Regions from separate parts of the Streptomyces sp. NPDC037290 genome, predicted to be linked through region 1. Evidence: riboswitches for the same ligand, from Rfam matches in the RefSeq annotation. Region 1 holds a riboswitch; each other region holds the start of a gene.
The links. Region 1 has a riboswitch for cyclic di-AMP ahead of ACZ7HQ_RS06480 (M23 family metallopeptidase). Riboswitches for the same ligand answer to the same signal wherever they lie in the genome.
Positions count from the first base shown of each region.

Region 2: another riboswitch for cyclic di-AMP. It lies ahead of ACZ7HQ_RS26115 (M23 family metallopeptidase); the one in region 1 lies ahead of ACZ7HQ_RS06480 (M23 family metallopeptidase).
Region 3: another riboswitch for cyclic di-AMP. It lies ahead of ACZ7HQ_RS21390 (transglycosylase family protein); the one in region 1 lies ahead of ACZ7HQ_RS06480 (M23 family metallopeptidase).

Region 1 covers NZ_JBVJVZ010000002.1:161,297-166,959, reverse strand. Annotated here, with positions in the region: gene ACZ7HQ_RS06485 (GntR family transcriptional regulator) at 1-321, opposite strand, end outside; gene ACZ7HQ_RS06480 (M23 family metallopeptidase) at 522-1,265, opposite strand; cyclic di-AMP (ydaO/yuaA leader) riboswitch at 1,278-1,440, opposite strand; gene ACZ7HQ_RS06475 (M16 family metallopeptidase) at 1,687-3,075, opposite strand; gene ACZ7HQ_RS06470 (M16 family metallopeptidase) at 3,072-4,466, opposite strand; gene ACZ7HQ_RS06465 (DNA gyrase/topoisomerase IV subunit A) at 4,726-5,663, shown strand, end outside.
Region 2 covers NZ_JBVJVZ010000007.1:381,878-387,540, forward strand. Annotated here, with positions in the region: gene ACZ7HQ_RS26100 (dihydrofolate reductase family protein) at 1-693, shown strand, start outside; tRNA gene ACZ7HQ_RS26105 (tRNA-Met) at 786-859, opposite strand; gene ACZ7HQ_RS26110 (PP2C family protein-serine/threonine phosphatase) at 1,015-2,196, shown strand; cyclic di-AMP (ydaO/yuaA leader) riboswitch at 2,452-2,629, shown strand; gene ACZ7HQ_RS26115 (M23 family metallopeptidase) at 2,639-3,691, shown strand; gene ACZ7HQ_RS26120 (aldo/keto reductase) at 3,771-4,715, shown strand; gene ACZ7HQ_RS26125 (PrsW family intramembrane metalloprotease) at 4,814-5,663, opposite strand, start outside.
Region 3 covers NZ_JBVJVZ010000005.1:588,669-594,331, reverse strand. Annotated here, with positions in the region: gene ACZ7HQ_RS21410 (Ppx/GppA phosphatase family protein) at 1-142, opposite strand, end outside; gene ACZ7HQ_RS21405 (DUF501 domain-containing protein) at 139-675, opposite strand; gene ACZ7HQ_RS21400 (FtsB family cell division protein) at 728-1,204, opposite strand; gene eno (phosphopyruvate hydratase) at 1,321-2,628, opposite strand; gene ACZ7HQ_RS21390 (transglycosylase family protein) at 2,922-3,611, opposite strand; cyclic di-AMP (ydaO/yuaA leader) riboswitch at 3,616-3,789, opposite strand; gene ACZ7HQ_RS21385 (transglycosylase family protein) at 3,972-5,060, opposite strand; gene ACZ7HQ_RS21380 (cytochrome P450 family protein) at 5,211-5,663, opposite strand, start outside.

The DNA of each region.
Region 1 (5,663 bases):
CAGTCCGCGCAGCACCTTCAGGTGGGCCTCCGTGCGCCGCTGGGCGGCCCGCGCGGCCCCGAGCGGCTCCAGGAGCATGCGCATCTCCAGCAGGTCGGCCGCCTCCTGCTCGGTCGGCTCGGCCACGCACGCGCCCGCGTGCCGGCGGGTCAGCACGAAGCCCTCCGCCTCCAGGGTGCGCAGGGCCTCACGGACCGGGACGCGCGAGACGCCGTAGCGGCGGGCCAGGACTTCCTCGGTGAGGCGGCCGCCGCGTTCGTAGACACCGGCGACGATGTCGTCCCGGATCGCCGTACACACCGAGTGCGCCGGAATACGCATGACCGACCTCCGCCTTAATCCCCGTGAAACGTCGACGATGGACGCGTGTTCCGGTGACTCTATTCCAATACGGCGGAAATTCCGACGGCAGGCCGGAATCCATGGATATTTTTTGGTCAGCGACTCCGGCGGACGCCCCAGAAAACGGCGAAAGCCCCGGCCGGTGCGGGCCGGGGCTTGTCAGGAAGAGGGACAGGGTGTCAGACGTCCACGCCGTGCTTGCGCAGATACGCGACGGGGTCCACGTCCGATCCGTAGTCGGGGGTCGTACGGGCCTCGAAGTGGAGGTGCGGGCCGGTGACGTTGCCGGTCGCGCCGGACAGGCCGATCTGCTGGCCCGGGGTGACCCGCTGGCCGGCCGTCACCCCGATCGACGACAGGTGGCCGTACTGGGTGTACATGCCGTCGGCCATCCGGATCACGATCTGGTTGCCGTACGCGCCGCCCCAGCCGGTGGAGACGACGGTGCCGGAGCCGGCCGCGTGGACGGGCGTGCCGCTGGCCGCGTGGAAGTCGATGCCGGTGTGCGAGCCGGAGGACCACAGGGAGCTGCTGGCCTTGTAGGCCGTGGAGACGTAGGAGTCCGCGATCGGGGCGACGAAGGCGTTCAGACGCCTGCGCTCGGCCTCGCGGGCGGCGCGCACCTTGGCCTCGTGGAGCTCCTGGGCCCTCTTGGCCGCGGCCTGCTCGGCCGCCTTCTGCTCGGCGACCTGCCGCTGCGCGGCGGCCTGCGCGTCGATCTGCTCGGCGATGTCGTCGCCTACGGTGACCACCGGGGTGAGGCCGGTCTGCTCGGCGGTGCGCTCGGCGGCGAGCGCCGGGGACGCGGCGAGGGTGCCGATGACGCCGGTGGTGGTGAGGGCCGCGATACCGGCCGCCTGAGCGGTGGTGCGCTTGACCCGGCCGGGCTTGCGGTGCTTCCCGGTGGCGCACATGAACGCCATGGAGTGGCTGGTCCTTTCCTTCCCTCTCGCCTACCGGGTTAGCTGACGGGTTCGGAGCAGGAAGGTCTCCTACGGACCCCCTCGCTGACGCGCGGGCGCCCGATTCACCCCAGGGACTGCATGGGTCCCCGGCTCCCCTGGCTCGCGCCGTACGGGGACTCGGCGATGGCTGTCCGGTGCCGCGGGTGCGGCGCACTGCCTGACGAACAGCCCGGACGACGCTACGAAAGCCCGCTTTCGAATCCCAAACGGATCCCGGCTTTTGTAGCGCATCCCACAGGGCAGACAGGCAACCTCCGCCCCAAATCGGGCATCTGGGGAAGGGAGTGGAACAACAGGGGCCCTGACGGCCTGTCGGTCGTCAGGGCCCCACGCACGCGTGCGGCCGCTCGGTCGGCGCCGGCCGCTGCGACGGTGCCGTCTACTCGGCCGCCACCACGGTCACTTCACCGATGCCGAGCGCCTCGACGGGCGCCTTGATCTGGGAGGCGTCACCTACGAGGACGGTCACCAGGCGGTCCCCCGGGAAGGCGTTCACGACGGCCGCCGTGGCCTCCACCGTGCCCGTCGCCGCCAGCTGCTGGTACAGCGTCGCCTGGAAGTCGTCGGGCAGGTGCTGTTCGACCTGGTCGGCCAGGGTGCTCGCGACGGCCGCCGCGGTCTCGTACTTCAGCGGCGCCACCCCGACGAGGTTCTGCACGGCCACGTCCCGCTCGGCGTCGGTCAGGCCCTCCGCGGCGAGGGTGCGCAGCACCTTCCACAGGTCCTCCAGGGCGGGACCGGTGTTGGGGGTGTCCACGGAGCCGCTGATGGCGAGCATCGAGACGCCCGAGCCGTCCGGCGCGGACCTGAGCACCTGCCCGAACGCCCGCACGCCGTAGGTGTAGCCCTTCTCCTCGCGCAGGACGCGGTCCAGGCGGGAGGTGAGGGTGCCGCCGAGGCAGTAGGTGCCGAGCACCTGGGCGGGCCACACGCGGTCGTGCCGGTCGCGGCCCACGCGGCCGATGAGCAGCTGCGTCTGGACGGCGCCGGGCCGGTCCACGATGACCACGCGGCCGGTGTCGTCCGCGGTCACCGGCGGCACGGGCCGCGGCTCGCCCGGGGTGCCCGTCCAGGCGCCCAGGGTGTCGCCGAGCAGCGCGTCCAGGTCGATCCCGGTGAGGTCGCCGACCACGACCGCCGTGGCCGTGGCGGGGCGGACGTGACGGTCGTAGAAGGCGCGTACGGCGGCGGCGTCGATCTTCTCGACGGTCTCCTCGGTGCCCTGCCGCGGACGCGACATGCGCGAGGTCGCCGGGAACAGCTCCTTGGACAGTTCCTTGGCGGCCCGGCGGGAGGGGTTGGCCAGCTCGTGCGGGATCTCGTCCAGGCGGTTGCGGACCAGGCGTTCGACCTCGCTCTCGGCGAAGGCGGGCGCGCGCAGGGCGTCGGCGAGCAGGCCGAGGCCCTTGCCCAGGCGGGAGGCCGGGACCTCCAGGCTGAGCCGGACGCCGGGGTGGTCGGCGTGCGCGTCCAGGGTGGCGCCCGCGCGCTCCAGCTCGGCGGCGAACTCCTCGGCGGAGTGCTTGTCGGTGCCCTCGGAGAACGCCCGCGCCATGATCGTGGCGACGCCGTCCAGGCCGGCCGGCTCGGCGTCCAGGGGGGCGTCGAGCAGGACCTCGACGGCGACGACCTGCTGGCCGGGGCGGTGGCAGCGCAGCACGGTCAGGCCGTTGTCGAGCGCGGCGCGCTCGGGGGCCGGGAAGGCCCAGGGCCTGGCCTCGCCGGGCTGCGGCTGGGGGTGGAAGTCCATGGTGGCGAGCTCGGTCACTTGGCCGTCTCCTCGTTCTCGTTACCGGCCTCTACGGTCGCTTCCTGCTCGGGGTCCTCGGGGACGTCGGCGTCCGGGGCCTGCTCCGGGGACTTCGGCTCGTAGACCAGGACCGCGCGGTTGTCGGGGCGCAGACGGGCCTTGGCGACCTCCTGGACCTCCTCGGGGGTCACCGCCAGCACGCGCTTCACGGCGGTCAGGGCGAGCTGCGGGTCGCCGAACAGGACGGCGAACCGGCACAGTTCGTCCGCGCGGCCGGCGACCGTGCCGAGCCGGTCCAGCCACTCGCGCTCCAACTGGGCCTGGGCCCGCTCCATTTCCTCGGGCGTGGGGCCCTCCTCGGCGAACCGGGCCAGCTCCTCGTCGATGGCGGCCTCGATGACCGGCACCTCGACGTCACCGGAGGCCTTCACGTCCAGCCAGCCCATCGAGGGCGCGCCGGCGAGGCGCAGCAGGCCGAAGCCGGCCGCGACGGCCGTACGGTCGCGGCGCACCAGCCGGTTGTACAGGCGGGACGACTCGCCGCCGCCGAGGACGGTCAGGGCGAGGTCGGCCGCGTCGCACGCGCGTGTGCCGTCGTGCGGCAGCCGGTAGGCGGCCATCAGGGCACGCGCCGGGACCTCCTCCACGACGATCTCGCGCTTCTGCTCGCCGATGACCTCCGGCAGGGCGCCGTCACGGGGGGCGGGCTTGCCGTCGTGGGACGGGATGGACCCGAAGTACTTCTCGATCCAGGCGAGGGTCTGCCGGGGGTCGATGTCGCCGACCACGGAGAGCACCGCGTTGTTCGGCGCGTAGTAGGTGCGGAAGAACCGGCGGGCGTCCTCGAGAGTGGCCGCGTCCAGGTCCGCCATCGAGCCGATCGGCGTGTGGTGGTAGGGGTGGCCCTCCGGGTACGACAGGCCGGTCAGCTTCTCGAAGGCGGTGCCGTAGGGCACGTTGTCGTAGCGCTGGCGGCGCTCGTTCTTGACGACGTCCCGCTGGTTCTCCATGGACTCGTCGTCCAGGGCGGCCAGCAGCGAGCCCATGCGGTCGGCCTCCAGCCAGAGGGCGAGCTCCAGCTGGTGCGCGGGCATGGTCTCGAAGTAGTTGGTGCGCTCGAAGCTGGTGGTGCCGTTGAGCGAGCCGCCCGCGCCCTGCACCAGCTCGAAGTGACCGTTGCCCTTGACCTGTGCCGAACCCTGGAACATCAAGTGCTCGAAAAGGTGAGCCAGGCCGGTACGTCCCTTGACTTCGTGGCGGGAGCCGACGTCGTACCAGAGGCAGACCGCCGCCACCGGGGTCAGGTGGTCCTCGGAAAGCACCACCCGCAGACCGTTGGCCAGACGGTGCTCGGTCGCTGTCAGGCCCCCGGAGCCTGCCTCGGCTGTGGTCGTGTGACCCATGGGCATGTACGTCCCTTCGCGAGCGGAGGCGGTTGTGCAAACCGCGGTTTTCCTGCCGTTCCTGCCACTGTATGCAAAGCGTGCGGGGCCTCGGCGAAGTTCCCGCGGGGCGTACGCCCACAGCGGATCCCGCAGCCCGCCCCGGACCCGGTCCCGGGGGCCGGGAAGTCCTCCGGAACCGGGTCGTGGCACGGGTTGTCAGTGCCTCGGTCCACAATGGTCGGCGTCAGATCCGTCAATCGCTTCAGCAAGGAGCCAGGCAGCGATGGCCCGCCGCAGCACGAAGACCCCGCCGCCCGACGATTCGTACGAGGAGAAGATCCTCGACATCGACGTCGTGGACGAGATGCGTGGCTCCTACCTCGAGTACGCGTACTCGGTCATCTACTCGCGCGCCCTGCCGGACGCCCGTGACGGCCTCAAGCCGGTGCACCGCCGGATCGTGTACCAGATGAACGAGATGGGCCTGCGCCCCGACCGCGGCTATGTGAAGTGCGCGCGCGTCGTCGGCGAGGTCATGGGCAAACTGCACCCGCACGGCGACGCGTCGATCTACGACGCCCTGGTGCGCATGGCGCAGCCCTTCTCCATGCGTGTGCCGCTGGTCGACGGCCACGGCAACTTCGGCTCGCTGGGCAACGACGACCCGCCGGCCGCCATGCGGTACACCGAGTGCCGCCAGGCCGAGGCGACCAGCCTGATGACCGAGTCGATCGACGAGGACACGGTCGACTTCGCACCGAACTACGACGGCCAGGAGCGGGAGCCGGTGGCGCTGCCCGCCGCCTTCCCGAACCTCCTGGTCAACGGCTCCTCGGGCATCGCGGTCGGCATGGCGACGAACATGCCGCCGCACAACCTGCGCGAGGTCATCGCGGCCGCCCGCCACCTGATCAAGTACCCGAACGCGGACCTGGACGCGCTGATGAAGCACGTCCCGGGCCCGGACCTGCCCACCGGCGGCCGGATCGTCGGCCTGGACGGCATCCGGGACGCGTACGCGACGGGCCGCGGCACGTTCAAGATGCGCGCGACGGTCTCGATCGAGACCGTGACCGCCCGCCGCAAGGGCCTCGTCATCACCGAACTGCCCTTCGCGGTGGGACCCGAGAAGGTCATCGCGAAGATCAAGGACCTGGTCAACGCGAAGAAGGTCCAGGGCATCGCCGACGTCAAGGACCTCACCGACCGTGAGCACGGCCT
Region 2 (5,663 bases), on a different contig from region 1:
GGCGTACGGCGCCTGATGGTCGAGGGCGGTGGCACGGTCCACACCCAGCTGCTCCAGCAGGGCCTCGCCGACGAGCTCCAGCTGGTCCTCGCGCCACTGTTCGTCGGCGACCCGGCCGCGCCCCGCCTGTTCGGCCCGGGCGCCTACCAGGCCGGCCGGCTGCGTCTCACCGAGACCCGCCGCATCGAGGACGTGGTCCTCATGCGCTACGAGCCCACGGCCCCCGGCACCGGCCAGGTGCCCACCGCAGCCGACCGCCACTGGCTGCGCACCGCCTGTGAGCTGGCCGCGCGGTGTCCGGCCTCGGCGACGGCGTTCAGCGTCGGTGCGGTGGTCGTGGCCGCCGACGGCACCGAGCTGGCCCGCGGGTACTCGCGCGAGGGCGGTGACCCGGTGGTCCACGCGGAGGAGGCCGCGCTTGCCGGGATCGACCCGGCGGATCCCCGGCTGGCCGGCGCCACGGTGTACAGCAGCCTGGAGCCGTGCGCCCGGCGGGCCTCCCGGCCGGCGCCCTGTGCGGAGCTGATCCTGCGGGCGGGGGTGCGGAGGGTGGTGACGGCCTGGCGGGAGCCGGACACCTTTGTCTCCGCGGCCGACGGGGCCGGGGTCCTGGCACAGGGGGGCGCGGAGGTGGTCGTACTCCCGGAGCTGGAGGACGTCGCCAAGGCGCCGAACGCGCATCTGCTGGGGTGACCCCGCGCCCTCTTCGGAGGGCGCGGCACCGCCGTCGGCCTGCACAACACTCAGGGCCGGAAACCATCTGGCTTCCGGCCCTGAGTCTTCAGTAGCGGGGACAGGATTTGAACCTGCGACCTCTGGGTTATGAGCCCAGCGAGCTACCGAGCTGCTCCACCCCGCGTCGTTGTGACTCCAGAGTACCCCATGTTCAGGGCCGCACGCACACCGCCTTTCCCGGGGCCGCGCCCGGAGGGTCATCCGCTCGGTCCACCGCGGTCGCCCGGCGGGCCGGCTGCGGCCACGCTGGACCTACGTCGGACATGCGGGAGACAAGCGGTGCGCCCAGGAGAGGTGGAGGAGAGCCAGTACGTCAGGGCGGGCGCCCGGCTCCCCGGTGACCCCGTGCCCGGCCCCGGCCCCGGCGACGAGCCCGCCCCGGTGCGGCACAGCCGCCGGCCGACCCCGCGCTCCCTCGCCCGCGCCCTGCCCGCCCTGCTGATCACGGGCGGAATCCTGTACGGCCTGCTCACCCCGAGGCAGTTCACGGCCGTCCCCTTCTTCACCGCCGCCCCGCTGGTCGCCGCGCCCCTGTCCTCGCTGCGCAGTACCGCCCTGACCGGCGCCCTGGCCGTGGCCGCCATGTACGCGGTGCACGCCCGGGGCGGCGAGCATCCGGTGGTGGCCGCCTTCACGGACGTCGTCACCGTGGCCACGGTCGCCCTGCTGGCCGTCGCGATCAACCGGGTGGTCCGCCGCGGCGACCGGCGGCTCGCCTCCGCCCGGGAGATCGCCGAGGCCGCCCAGCGGGCCGTGCTGCCCGAGCCCGCCGAGCGGATCGGCGGCTTCGAGATCGCCGCCTGCTACGAGGCGGCCCGGCGGGACGCGTTCATCGGCGGCGACCTGTACGCGGTGCAGGACACCCCGCACGGGGTCCGGCTGGTCGTCGGTGACGTGTGCGGCAAGGGAGTGGGCGCGGTCGCCGCCGTCGCCGTGGTGATCGGGGCGTTCCGGGAGGCGGCCGAGCAGGAGACCACGCTGGAGGCGGTCGCGCGGCGGCTGGAGCGGGCGCTGGCCCGCGAGGGCGCCCGGCGGGGCGGCGTCGACGCCTTCGAGGGCTTCACCACGGCCGTCCTCGCCGAACTCCCGCACGGCGACGGCGTGGTGAGGATCGTCAACCGGGGCCATCCGCCGCCGCTGCTGCTGTACGCCGACGGCACCCTGCGCGCGCTCACCGACGCCGCGCCCGCGCTGCCGCTCGGCCTGGGCGACCTGGGGACGTGGCCCGACCGGGCTCGGCAGGAGCGCTTCCCGGACGGGGCGACCCTGCTGTTCCACACCGACGGCCTGTCCGAGGCCCGGGACGCGCACGGCCGGTTCTTCGATCCCGAACGGCGGCTCGCCGGACGTGTCTTCGACGGCCCGGGCGCCCTGCTGGACCGGCTCGCCGACGAGGTGCGGCGGCACTCCGGCGGCGGGATGGCGGACGACATGGCCCTGCTCGCCGTACGGCGCCCGTGATCGTTCGTCTGTGCCGCGTGATCATCTGTACCGAGGGTGATCGGACGGCAGCCCTCCGCATAACATCTGAGTCACCATCAAAAACGCCGAGACTCCTGAACGTAGACCAACTCGCCCGCTTTGTCGCAGTCCTGACCGGTAAGTCCAGGGCGGAAAACGCTAATGATCAAGCCGAACGGCTTGGAAAGTGACCAGCAGGTCTATTAACGTTCGATAACGCAGCGCGGTCGTCCCAGCCGTCACAAGAGACGGCTCCGTGCGCACGCGCCGAATCCCGTAAGGGAACCGGGGAACCACCAACCCTGGGGTGAATCACGCGGATACCGCGGTGGAACGCCGTGAACTCACGGAGTCCACCTCCGGTATACGCGCGTAGGAGACCTTCCTGCTCCGAACCCGTCAGCTAACCCGGTAGGCGGAGGAAGGAAAGGAGCACGCCCGAGTGGCGTCCAACCCGCCTGCCCCAGAAGCCCCGTTCATGCCCGCGGGGGCCGAGCCCGACACCTTCGGCTACGGCTCCTACCGCGCCGAAGAGGGCCCGTGGGAGGAGTGGAACCCCACCGAGGACTCCGTCTCCCCGGTCCGCGGCCGGCACCGCGTCGCCAAGCAGCGCGGCGGCTTCGCGCGCAGCTCCACCGTCCTCGGCGTCGGCGTGATGGCCGCGGTCGGCGCGGGCGGCATGGCCAGCGCCAACACCGGCAAGCCGCCGGTCTCCATATCCCTGCCGGACCTGGACTCCGTCGAGCACCTCTTCGGCGACGGCTCCTCCGACGCGCACCAGGCCACCAGCACCGGGCTGAGCAACGTCGGAGCGCGCACGGACAGCGCCGAGAGCGGCAACGCCGGCGAGGCCCTGCGCAACCGGATCATGGCCCAGGCCGAGCAGCAGCAGAGCAAGGCCGACAGCAGGGCCACCGCCGCCGCGCTCGCCGCCGCCGAGAAGCAGACCGCCGACGCCGCGGCCAAGGCGGAGAAGGAGGCGGCCGCCAAGGCCGCCACCGCCAAGAAGGCGGCCGAGGCCACCGCCAAGAAGGCGGCCGAGGCCGACGCCAAGAAGGCGGCCGAGGCCAAGCGGCTGGCCGAGCTGGCCAAGCAGTACCAGCTGCCCGTCGTCTCGTACACGATCACCGGCACCTTCGGACAGCCCGGCGCCATGTGGTCCTCCGGCTACCACACCGGTCTCGACTTCGCCGCCCCCACCGGCACCCTCATCAAGGCCATCCACGGCGGCACGATCACCCAGGCCGGCTGGGCCGGCGCCTACGGCTACCGCACGGTCCTCACCCTGGACGACGGCACCGAGCTGTGGTTCTGCCACCAGTCCTCGATCAACGTCTCGGTCGGCCAGAAGGTCTCGACCGGCGAGGTCATCGGCCGCATCGGTGCCACCGGCAACGTCACCGGTCCGCACCTGCACCTGGAGGTCCACCCGAACGGCCAGGCCGCAGGCATCGACCCGGCGCCGTGGCTGCGGGACAAGGGCCTCACCCCCTGATCGTGTCACCCGTGTGAAACGCGGGAAATCAGCGCCGGCGGCGGAATGCGATCATCCGCCGCCGGTGTTGACGTGAAGCATGACTTCTCTGCGCACACTCGGTTCCTCCGACCTCGAGGTCTTCCCGCTCTCCCTGGGCGGCAACGTCTTCGGCTGGACCGCCGACGAGGAGACCTCCTTCGCCGTCCTCGACGCCTACACGGCCGCCGGCGGCAACTTCATCGACACCGCCGACGCCTACTCCGCCTGGATCGAGGGCAACAAGGGCGGTGAGTCCGAGACGATCATCGGCAAGTGGCTCAGGGCCCGCGGCAACCGCGACAGCGTGGTCATCGCCACCAAGGTCAGCCAGCACCCCGAGTACCAGGGCCTGTCCGCGGCCAACATCAAGGCCGCCGCCGACGCCTCCCTGCGTCGCCTGGACACCGACTACATCGACCTCTACTACACCCACTACGACCAGCCCGAGGTGCCGGTCGAGGAGATCATCGGCGCGCTGGACGAGCTGGTCAGGGCGGGCAAGGTCCGGCACATCGCCGCCTCCAACATCAGCCCCGAGCGCCTGCGGGCCTCCCTGGACCACTCCGCCCGCGAGGGCCTGGCCCGCTACGTCGCCCTCCAGCCCCACTACAACCTCGTCTCCCGCGCCACCTACGAGGGTCCGCTGCAGGACCTGGCCGCCCGCGAGGGCCTCTCCGCGGTGCCCTACTTCGCCCTCGCCTCGGGCTTCCTGACCGGCAAGTACCGCCCCGGCACCAAGGTCGACAGCGCCCGCGCCGGCCGCGCCCAGCAGTACGCCGACTCCGAGCGCGGCCAGAAGGTCCTGGCGGCCCTGGACGAGATCGCCGCCGCCCACGAGGCCCCCGTCGCCACGGTCGCCCTCGCCTGGCTGGCCGCCCAGCCGACGATCACGGCCCCGATCGCCTCGGCCCGCACGGTGGACCAGCTCCCGGCACTGCTGGGCGTGGCGGACCTGAAGCTGACGGAGGAGGAAGTGGCGAGCCTGACGAAGGCCTCCGCGTAGCCCACCCCTTTCCGCCGCAACGGCGAAACCGGTGGTACGGCGGACTCCGGTGGTACGGCGGACTCCGGTGGTGCCGAACCCTCCGCAACCCCCCGGGTCTACGACCGATAGGGGTTGTACGCGGGGTACGGCACCGCCGGATACCCGAACTGCGGAGCCCAGTACACCGGTGCCGGAACGCAGACCCTGGCCGCGTACTCCAGAGCCGGCCGGGCCAGCTCCCGGCGCTTCCACAGCTCGTCCAGCAGCTCCCGCTCCCGTACGACGAAGTCGGCCCCGGCCTTCCCCCTGCGCCCCCGGTGCCGCAGGGACGCCAGCGACGTCGCGTACGCCTCGTACTGCGCCACGGCCAGCGCCGCGGGGCGGCCGGCGTGGTGGCGGGCGTAGTCACGGGCCGTCCGCCGCGCCCGCATCGAGCCGAGCGCGAACGGCTCGGCGGGCCCGAGCCACCCGGCCAGTACGTACGCCGGCAGTTCCTCCCGCACGGTGCGCAGCTCCCGCTGCCGCGTCCAGATCGCGAGCCAGGTCAGCAGGGCGAACACGGGCACCATGAAGCCGCCGTAGACGGCGAAGAAGCCGAACGCGCCGAAGGTGGAGGAGCCGTTCCAGAAGGCGTGCATGCTCATCGCGAGCAGCAGCCCGCAGACTGGCAGCAGCACCCGCCGGACCCGCTGCCGCTCGGCGCAGAGGGCGGCGACGCCGAAGCCGAGGCCGGTCATGGTGGTGAAAAGGGGGTGCGCGAACGGGGACATCACGATGCGCACGAAGAAGGTGGCGGCGGTGACGGAGGCGATGCCGCTGCCGCCGGTGAGCTGGTCGGTCCCGAAGGCCGTACCCAGGTAGAGGATGTTCTCGGTGAACGCGAACCCGGTGGCGGTGATCCCGGCTATCACCACGCCGTCCACGATCCCGGTGAAGTCACGCCGGCGGAAGAGGAAGACCAGCAGC
Region 3 (5,663 bases), on a different contig from region 1:
CGGTGCGGTCGACGCCCTGGCCGAGCCGCACGATCGTCATACGGCGGTCCAGGTCGACGAGTTCACCGGTCTCGGGATGGACGTCGGCGACCAGCAGCCGGATGGAGTTCGTACCGCAGTCGATGGCGGCCACACGGGTCACTGCTCGGCCCCCTCGGGGTTCTCCAGCGTCACGCAGGCACCCTTGCGCCACCACTCCGGCAGCATGGCGAGCGCCTCGTCGCCGAGTGGGTTCACACCGGGGCCGGCGGCCAGCGAGTGGGCCACCAGGACGTGCAGGCACTTGACCCGGTCCGGCATGCCGCCCGCGCTCGGGAAGCCCTTCAGCTCCTCGATCTCGTCCCGGCGCCGGATGTAGTCCTCGTGCGCGGCCCGGTAGGCGGCGGCCAGCTCGGGATCGGTCCGCAGCCGCTCGGTCATCTCCTTCATCACGCCGTTCGCCTCCAGCGTGCCGATGGCGGAGGACGCCTTCGGGCACGTGAGGTAGTACAGCGTCGGGAAGGGGGTGCCGTCGGGCAGCCGCGGGGCGGTCTCCACGACGTCCGGATGGCCGCACGGGCAGCGGTGCGCGATGGCCCGCAGGCCCCGCGGCGGGCGGCCCAGCTGCTGCTTGAAGGCCTCGACGTCCGCGTCGGTGGGCTCGGTGCGCGAAGTGCGGGGCGGGGGCGTTTCCATGACTGCTCTTCGAAGCTTTCTGTCGGTTACGGCCAAAGGCCGGCGTTACTGCTCACTGGTCGGAGGCGTCGGACTTGTCGACCCCGTCCCAGACGTTCGCGTACCAGGGCCGGTGGGCGGCCCCGAGGTCGGCACGGGACTGCTTGGCCGCGCCCGGGTCGACGACCACGTACCCGGTCTCGCCTGGCTTGACGTAGTGCAGCCGGCGCCGGATCTGCTGCTCGGCGTAGGAGTCGTCCTGCCACCGTGCCTTGAGGTCGCGCAGTTGCTCGACCCGCTTGCGGGCCTGCTCCTGCCGGCGCTGGAGGTCGGCGATCTCCGCGCGCTGGGAGACGTACTGCCGCATCGGGTAGGCGAGGGCGACGATCATCGTGCACAGCACCAGCGCCAGCAGCGCCGCCCGGCCGGTGAGCCGGGAGCGGCGGGCCTGCCGTCTGGTCTGGGAGCGGTAGACCCGGGCCGCCGTCTGCTCGCCGAGCAGCCGCAGCCTCGTCGTGGTGGAGAAACGGTCGCGGTCCTTCACGGCCATGTGGCTCTCCGCCTCCCCTTTGCCTTGCGCTTCACACGTGCGTACGTCCCCGGACACGGTACGGGACCGGGTACGGGGACGTACGTATGACTGGCTAAGACTTAGCCCGGTGGAGGTCAGCCCTTGGAGACCTCGGCGTGGCCGCGGAAGCGCGGGAAGGCGCTGCGGCCGGCGTACACCGCGGCGTCGTCGAGGATCTCCTCGATGCGCAGCAGCTGGTTGTACTTGGCGACGCGCTCGGAGCGGGCCGGGGCGCCGGTCTTGATCTGGCCGCAGTTGGTGGCGACGGCCAGGTCGGCGATGGTGACGTCCTCGGTCTCGCCGGAGCGGTGGGACATCATGCACTTGAAGCCGTTGCGCTGGGCCAGCTCGACGGCGTCCAGGGTCTCGGTCAGCGAGCCGATCTGGTTGACCTTGACCAGCAGGGCGTTGGCGGTGCCCTCGTCGATGCCGCGGGCCAGGCGCTCCGGGTTGGTGACGAACAGGTCGTCGCCGACCAGCTGGACCTTGTCGCCCAGACGGTCGGTGATGACCTTCCAGCCGGCCCAGTCGTCCTCGAACAGCGGGTCCTCGATGGAGACGAGCGGGTAGGCCGCCACGAGCTCCTCGTAGTACTCCGTCATCTCGGCGGCGGAGCGCTCCTTGCCCTCGAAGAGGTACGTGCCGTCCTTGTAGAACTCGGAGGCGGCCACGTCGAGCGCGAGGGCGATCTGCTGGCCGGGGACGTAGCCGGCCTCCTTGATGGCCTCGAGGATGAGGTCGAGGGCCTCGCGGTTGGAGCCGAGGTTCGGGGCGAAGCCGCCCTCGTCGCCGAGGCCGGTGGACAGGCCCTTGCCCTTCAGCACCTTCTTGAGGGTGTGGTAGACCTCGGTGCCCCAGCGCAGGGCCTCGGAGAAGGACTCCGCGCCGATCGGGGCGATCATGAACTCCTGGATGTCCACGTTGGAGTCCGCGTGCGAACCGCCGTTGAGGATGTTCATCATCGGCACCGGCAGCAGGTGCGCGTTCGGACCGCCCAGGTAGCGGAAGAGGGGGAGGTCGGACGCCTCGGAGGCGGCGTGGGCGACGGCGAGGGAGACGCCGAGGATGGCATTGGCGCCGAGGGAGCCCTTGTTGTCGGTGGCGTCCAGGTCGAACATGGCCTGGTCGATCAGGCGCTGCTCGGTGGCGTCGTAGCCGACCAGCTCCGGGCCGATCTGCTCGATGACGGCGAGGACGGCCTTCTCGACGCCCTTGCCCTGGTAACGGTTGGGGTCACCGTCGCGCAGCTCGATGGCCTCGAAGGCGCCGGTCGAGGCGCCGGACGGGACGGCGGCACGACCCGTGCTGCCGTCGTCGAGGCCGACCTCGACCTCGACCGTGGGGTTGCCTCGGGAGTCCAGGATTTCCCGGGCTACGACGACGTCGATGGACGGCACGAGCATCTCCTTCTTGGATGTGACGCTGGAAGTGCGGGGCGGTGTGCCTTACGGCGCTGCCTTGCGACTAGAGCCTAACCGTCTCCAGGGGATCAGCCACCGACCGACCGCCCCGTGGACGGGGAGGGACACGCAGACGGTACCCATTGTTCATGAGCGGAACAAAGGGGGGTGGGGGTGAAGAGCGGGGAAACACGCGGGGCACACAGAAAAAGACCCCGCCCCGGCGCGTACGGGGGAACACGCGCCGGGGCGGGGAGCCCGTGGGGACCGGGGGGCGGACCCGAGGGCCGCCGCGCCTACTTCAGGTGCAGCTGCTGGCCCGGGTAGATGAGGTTCGCGTCCTCGACGATGTCCTTGTTCAGCTTGAACAGCTTCTGCCAGCCGCCCTGGACGTGGTGCTTCTCGGCGATGGTGCTAAGGGTGTCACCCTTGACGACCTTGTACTCGCCGTCGCCCTTCTTGACCTTCTTGCCGGTCGGGGTGGTGACGGTCTTGCTCGCGGACGGGGCCGTGCGCTCGGCGGAGCGGGAGGCGGCCTGCGTGCCGGTGGAGCGGGTGGTGGTGCTCGGCGCCGTGCTCTTCGAGGGGGTGCTGGGCGCGGAGCCGTTGTAGGCGGCGCTCGACAGGCCCGTGCCGCAGACCGGCCAGGCGCCCTTGCCCTGGGAGGCGAGGACCTTCTCGGCGACGGCTATCTGCTGCGCCTTGGTGGCCTGGTTGGCCTGCGAGGCGTAGGCGGTGCCGCCGTACGCGGCCCACGTGGAGGCGGAGAACTGCAGACCGCCGTAGAAGCCGTTGCCGGTGTTGATGGACCAGTTGCCGCCGGACTCGCACTGGGCGACGGCGTCCCACTCGGAGGCGGTGGCGGCGGAGGCGTTGCCGGCCGCCATCAGCGGGGCGGCGACGGCGGCGCCGGTCACGCCGGCGAGAGCGATGACGCGGGTGGCCTTGGACGGACGGCGGTGCTTGCCCTTGCCGGTGAACAGCATGGATCGATCCCCTCACCGACGCCTGCGAGGTGAGCTGTCGGGTTCGGGCCGGTTGAGTTGCCCGGCCGCACGCTCGCTCTCGCGAGGTGCGGCTTCACCCCCAGCCGGTACCGGCGTCAACCGCCGGGACCGGCACTTACCTTGGGTCCCCCGCTCCTGCCCACGGCGCTTGACGCGACGACTGTTCCCGGGCAACCGCTGGCAGGATTCGGCGTTGCGGATGCCGGGGCTCGTGGTGACGAGCGGCCTTGACCGTAGACAGGTGATCGAGGGAATTTCAAAGACGATCAGGGCTTCTGAGACTCATCCCACACTTTCACCGAAACGGACATCAGCGGCGAAACGGGGTGTCAACTGCCGCTACTTCTGGACCGTTTCAGAACCGATGTCCAGGGTCTGACCGGCCGCGATGTGGTTCGGGTCGGCGCCGATGACGCTCTTGTTCCCGTCATAGAGCGCGCGCCATCCGCCGTCGACGCCAAGGGAGTCGGCGATGGAGGCGAGGGTGTCCCCCTCGCGCACGGTGTAGGTGCTGGCCGCGCGGCCGGCGTGACGGCCCGAAGAAGCGGCGTTCTGACCGTTTGTCGCGCTTTCGTCCGCACTTTCATCCGCGCTGCCGCCGCGGTGACGCCCGCCACTGCTGAGCGCACCGGTGTCGATCAGACTCCAAGAACCGGCAGGCTGCTGGTAATTGTCCGATTCGTCGGTACCGGGGGGCACCGAGGGCGCGCTGTCACTCCCCCGCGAGCCGCCACTTCCGGTCAAGCCGGACTTGTCAGTCTTGTCGGACTTGGGGGTGCTGGTCCCGGTCGGACCCTCGGTCGCGTCCGGGGCCTTGGTGTCCTGGCGGCTCGGGCTCGGGGCCGGGGTGGTGCTCGCGTCGGACGAGGAGCCGGAGGCATCCGAACCCGAGGAGTCCGTGCCGGACGTGGAGTTGGAGTCCGAGCCGGAACCGGATGCGGATGAATCCGGCAGACCGGACGAGTCGGAGCTGTCGGCCGAGCCGGACGTGTCGCCCGGCCCGGCGGTGCCGCCGGAGCCCCCGACGCCGGTGTCGACGTCGACCGAAGCGGAGTCGGAGGTCAGGCCGGCGGTCAGCGCGCACATGGCCCACGGCTTGGTGCCCTGGTCGGCGAGGATCTTCTCGGCGACGGCTATCTGCTGCGAGCGGCTGGCCTGGTCGGCGCTGTCGGCGTACTGCGTGCCGCCGTACTTGCCCCAGTCGTCCTGCGAGATCTGCAGGCCTCCGTAGTAGCCGTTCCCGGTGCTCGCGCTCCAGGAGCCGCCGCTCTCGCACTCGGCGACCTTGTCCCACGTGGTGCCGTCGGCGGCGTTGGCGCTCGCGGCGCCGAGCAACGGGATGGCGATGGCGGAGCCGGTCACTCCGGCCGCGACGAGGAGGGCCGGAGCCTGACGGGGGCGACGGTGACGACCGTTCCCGGAGAGCATGCGGAAGCCTTTCGTGCGACAGCAGGAGCGGCGCGGCGCGCTGAAATACCTCGCCACGCTGATGGGTGAACGTATCGGCAGACGATCACTTGTCACAAGTTAATGCCGCGCAGATCACGTGAAGATCACAGAGTTGAACGTCCCTGATGTTCACCGTTCTACGGCTTTGCCGGACTCCGGTGTGAACTCCACGGGCAGCGTGCGCAGGCCGCGCATGATGAGCCCGCCGCGCCAGCGCAGGTCGGCCGGATCGGCCGCGAGCCTGAGGTCGGGCAGCCGGGTGAGGAGCGTGGCGAGCGCGGTCTGGCCCTCCAGCCGGGCGAGCGGTGCGCCGAGGCAGTAGTGGATGCCGTGGCCGTACCCGAGGTGCTGGTTGTCCCGGCGGGCGAGGTCCAGCACGTCCGGGTCGGCGAACCGCTCCGGGTCCCGGTCGGCCGCCGCGAGCACCACGAGCACCGGATCCCCCGCCGCGATGTCCTGGCCGCCGATGGTGAGCGGCTCGGTGGCGAACCGCCAGGTGGCCAGCTCCACCGGGCCGTCGTAGCGCAGGAGTTCCTCCACCGCGGTCTCCAGCAGGCCCGATTCCCGCCCGGCCAGGGAGTC